DNA from 2 places in the Actinosynnema sp. NPDC059335 genome. Region 1 is predicted to be linked to the other one. Evidence: predicted binding sites of a transcription regulator. Region 1 holds the regulator's gene; the other holds the start of a gene.

Region 1 (2,198 bases):
TCGAGACCGACGTCCGGATCGACTTCACCGAGGCCGTCAAGGGCGCGACCGTGCCCATGCGGCTGTCCAGCCCGGCGACCTGCGGCACGTGCGCGGGCTCGGGCGCGCGTCCCGGCACGTCGCCGCGCACCTGCCCGAACTGCGGCGGCGCCGGCCTGGTGACCCGCAGCCAGGGCGCGTTCGCGTTCTCCGAGCCGTGCGCGGACTGCCGCGGCACCGGCCGGATCGTGGACGACCCGTGCCCGGAGTGCGGCGGCGACGGCGTCAGCACCAAGACCAGGACCCTCACCATCCGCATCCCCGCCGGTGTGGACGACGGCCAGCGGATCAGGCTGGCCGGGCAGGGCGAGCCGGGCCGCAACAACGGGCCCGCGGGCGACCTGTTCGTGCGCGTGCACGTCAACCCGCACCCGATCTTCGGCCGGTCGGGCAACGACCTGACCGTGACCGTCCCCGTGACCTTCCCCGAGCTGGCCCTGGGCACGACGTTGACCGTGCCCACGCTCGAGGGCAAGGTGACCCTGAAGGTGCCCGCCGGCACGGCGAGCGGCCGCGTGCTGCGGGCCAAGGGCAAGGGCATCGCCCGGCGTGACGGCCAGGTCGGCGACCTGCTGATCACGCTGAACGTGGCGGTGCCGAACAACATGGACGCCGCAGCCCGGGAGGCGTTGGAGAACTACGCGTCGGTGACGGCGAAGCACGACCCGCGCGCGGAGCTCAACGCCCTGTTGGAGAAGAGGTCGGTGTGAGCTTCCCGTTCCCGCCCGGCACGGACGAGGACACCCCTTTCTTCGTCATCTCCGTGGCCGCCCAGCTGTCCGGCCTGCACGCCCAGACGCTGCGGGCCTACGACCGGCTCGGTCTGGTGTCGCCCGGTCGCACGTCCGGCGGCGGGCGGCGGTACTCGATGCGCGACATCGTGCTCCTGCGCGAGGTGCAGCGCCTCTCGCAGGAGGAGGGCGTGAACCTGGCCGGGATCAAGCGGATCATCGAGCTGGAGAACGAGGTCGGCGCGCTGCGCGCCAAGGTGCAGGAGCTGACCGAGCAACTGGCGTCCGCCATGGCCGCCGCCGAGCACGCCGCCGCGTCGGTGCACGCCTCGTACCGCCGTGACCTGGTGCCGGTCCGCCACGAGACCGCCCTGGTCGTCTGGAAACCGAACTCCAAGCGCTGACCCCGACGCCCCGCGCCCACGGCCCGGGGCGTCACTCTTTGGGGTGATCATCGGCCCGAAGTGTACGGAAACACTGTTACCGCACCTCGGTTAGCCATGAGGAACCCCGCGACGCCGACCCCCTCGCCACACCGGACGCCGCGGACCCCGCGTTCGCGCACTGCACCACTGCCGACGGGTCGAGCCGGGCCGTTCGTGCGGCACCTCGCCGCGCCGGTCCTCGCGGCACTGGGCCCGCCCGAACCGCGCCGACCGAGCCCGCTCGGACTGTGCCTGCCCGGACCGCGTCGCCTGATCACGCCACGCCACGCGCCGGCCGAAACGCGCCCGTCGAGCTTTCGCCGCCCGCCCGAGCGCCGCTGGATCGCGGTCATCGCCGAACCCCGGCCCTGACCTGCGCCTCCGGGCGCGGGATCGCGCCGTGGGGACGCGTCACCCGGGGGTGAACGTGAGGAGTTTCGTGAAGAGGGTCAGTCCAGCGTGAACGGGTCGTACTTGATCCGGTCCAGGGGGGTGCCGGCGACGAGCATCCGGGACACGGTTGCCCGGATCATGGACGGCGAGCCGCACACCAGCACGTCCCGGTCCTCCCACGCCCCGTAGCGGGTGACCACGTCGGCCAGGGTGCCGCGTTCGACGCCCCGCGCGCCCGGGTCCGACTCCAGCACCGGCACGACGGTCAGCCACGGGTTCGTCATGGCGAACCGCTGGAGGTTGTCCAGGTCGTACAGGTCCTCGCGGGTCCGCCCGCCCATGAACAGGTGCACGCGCGGGTTCTCGCCCCACTGCGCCATCTCGTCGATGATCGCGTGCATCGGCGCGACCCCGGTCCCGCCGGCGACCATCAGCACGTCCCGCCCCGACGTCCGGTCGACCGTGAGCCGCCCCATCGGCGGCCCCAGCCGCCAGACGTCACCCCGCTGGGTGTGGCCGACGACCGACCGGCTGACCCACCCGCCCTCGACCGAGCGGATGTGGAACTCGATGATCCCGTCCTCGCGCGGCGCGTTCGCGGGCGAGTAGT
Region 2 (2,198 bases), on a different contig from region 1:
CGGTCCGGGTCGTCCTGCGTGCAGCCGCGGGCGAACGTGCGTTGCGCGGTTTCGCGGTCCGCCAGGAGGTCCAGCATCAGCGTGTGTGCCATGTGGACGTCGGTGGCGGGGGTGACGGGTCGTCCGTCGTGGACTTCCGGTGGGTAGGGGATGGTCTTGTCGGTGGCGAGGAGGCGTTCGCCGGCGTTGACCGCGAACGTCCAGCCGATCAGGACGATGCCGTGTTGTTCGGGGTGCACCAGGACGTTGTCGGCGACGATCGCGCCGTGCACCAGGCCGGTGCGGTGTGCGCCGGCGATGGCGCGCAGGAGCCTGCGGTGCATCCAGGCGTAGTCGCGGCCGTCGAGGCCGTCCGGGTAGGCGCGGCGCACGTCGGCGAGGGTGACGAACCCGTCGATCAGGGGTTCCAGGACGGTGAAGGCGCGGGAGCCGCGGGCCACGTCGCCGGAGGTGTCGACGGGGTGCGGGTAGTAGGGGCGCAGCCAGCGGTGCTCGTCGGTGAAGCGGGCGAGTCGGCGCAGGGCGTCCCACTCGGCGTGCAGGAGGGGGTTGAGGGCGGGGTTGCGGACGACCTTGACCACGTGGGGGCCGTCGGTGCGGTAGAGGGTGGCGACGCTGCCGACGGCGTGGCGGTCGGTGAGCCGGTAGGCGGCGCGGTCGGTGCGGAGCACGACCGGCGGTGTGCCGCGCCGCCACTCGTGGTGGAGCCGGGTCAGCTCGGCCGACGCGGCGTGCGCCCTGGTGTCGGCGGGGCCGACCCGGTCGGGGTGCAGGACGGCGGCGAGGGCGCGGTAGAGGCGGTGCGCCTCCTGGCTGCGGGCCGGGTCGAACGGGCCGAACAGGTCGGCGGCCGAGTCGGCCCGTTCGACGCGGTCGAGCGCTTCGTCCCTGGTGAACATAGTTTGAGTCTATACGACTCAAACCGATGGCGCAGTGTGGTGCCGATCACCTGGACGGAGCAGTCCCGGCCGGGTTAACCTTGCCGGCGATGTTGTACTTCCTGTGATCATCGGTAGCGCGACCGCGTCGAGCACGGCTCCGCGGCGCGACCTCTCCCCACTCTCCACACCGATGACTCGGCGTCGCCCGCCGGGAACAGGAGTCTGCCTTGCGCACCGCGCAACTGGCCTTGCACGAAGTCACCAAGAGCTACCACGGCCGGGTCGTGCTCGACTCGGTCTCCCTGACCGTCAAACCCGGCGAGAAGGTCGGCGTGATCGGCGACAACGGGTCCGGCAAGTCCACCCTGCTCGCGATCGTCGCGGGCCGGGTGGCCGCGGACAACGGCGACGTCACCGTGGTCGCGCCCGGCGGGATCGGGTACCTGGCCCAGACGCTCGACCTGCCGCCGCACGCCACCGTGGCCGACGCCGTGGACCTGGCGCTGGCCGACCTGCGCGACCTGGAGGCCCGGATGCGCCGGGCGGAGGCCGCGCTGGCCGGTCCCGACGCCGACCCTGAGCACTACGCGGCGCTGGTCGAGCGGTTCGAGGCGCGGGGCGGCTACGACGCCGACACCCGGGTCGACGTGGCCCTGCACGCGCTGGGCCTGCCCGGCCTGGACCGGGGCCGGCCGCTGGGCGCGCTGTCCGGCGGCGAGCGGTCCCGCCTCGCCCTGGCCGCCACGCTGGCCTCCGCGCCGGAACTGCTGCTGCTGGACGAGCCGACCAACGACCTGGACGACCAGGCCGTGGCGTGGCTGGAACAGCACCTGGTCCGCCACACCGGGACCGTCGTCGCGATCACCCACGACCGGGCGTTCCTGGACCGGGTGACCACGACCATCGTCGAGGTCGAGGAGGGCCGCGCGAGCCGGTTCGGCGACGGCTACGACGGCTACCTGGCCGCCAAGGCCGCGCAACGGGCGCGGCGGCAGCGCGAGCACGAGGAGTGGCGGGCCGAGCTGGCCCGCCAGGAGCGGCTGCTGTCCTCGGCCGCCCGGCGGTTGGGCGAGATCCCCCGGAAGATGGAGAAGGCCGTGTTCGGCGCCGGTCAGTTCCGCGCCAGGGGGCGCGTCCACGGCGCGATGAGCCGCATCCGCAACGCCAAGGAACGCCGCGCGCGGCTGGTCGGGAACCCGGTGGGCCCGCCGCCGGAGCCGCTGCGGTTCTCCGCGCGGCTCGACGGCGGGGCGACGGACGGGGAGTGGGCGGCCGAGCTGTCGGACGTGCGGGTCGGCGACCGGCTCCGGGTGCCGC

The links. The regulator HspR, encoded in region 1, represses chaperone genes until heat shock. The targets are predictions, from matches to a motif close to ANNTTGAGTNNNNNNNACTCAANNT.
Region 2: the regulator HspR is predicted to act here: its motif matches at 900-924, upstream of ACFXGA_RS12115 (adenylate cyclase).

Annotation. Positions count from the first base shown of each region.
Region 1 covers NZ_JBHYXZ010000006.1:88,493-90,690, forward strand. The annotation lists gene dnaJ (molecular chaperone DnaJ) at 1-749, shown strand, start outside; gene ACFXGA_RS03430 (heat shock protein transcriptional repressor HspR) at 746-1,174, shown strand; gene ACFXGA_RS03435 (FAD-binding oxidoreductase) at 1,645-2,198, opposite strand, start outside.
Region 2 covers NZ_JBHYXZ010000029.1:28,174-30,371, forward strand. The annotation lists gene ACFXGA_RS12115 (adenylate cyclase) at 1-899, opposite strand, end outside; gene ACFXGA_RS12120 (TlrC/CarA/OleB/SrmB family ABC-F type ribosomal protection protein) at 1,109-2,198, shown strand, end outside.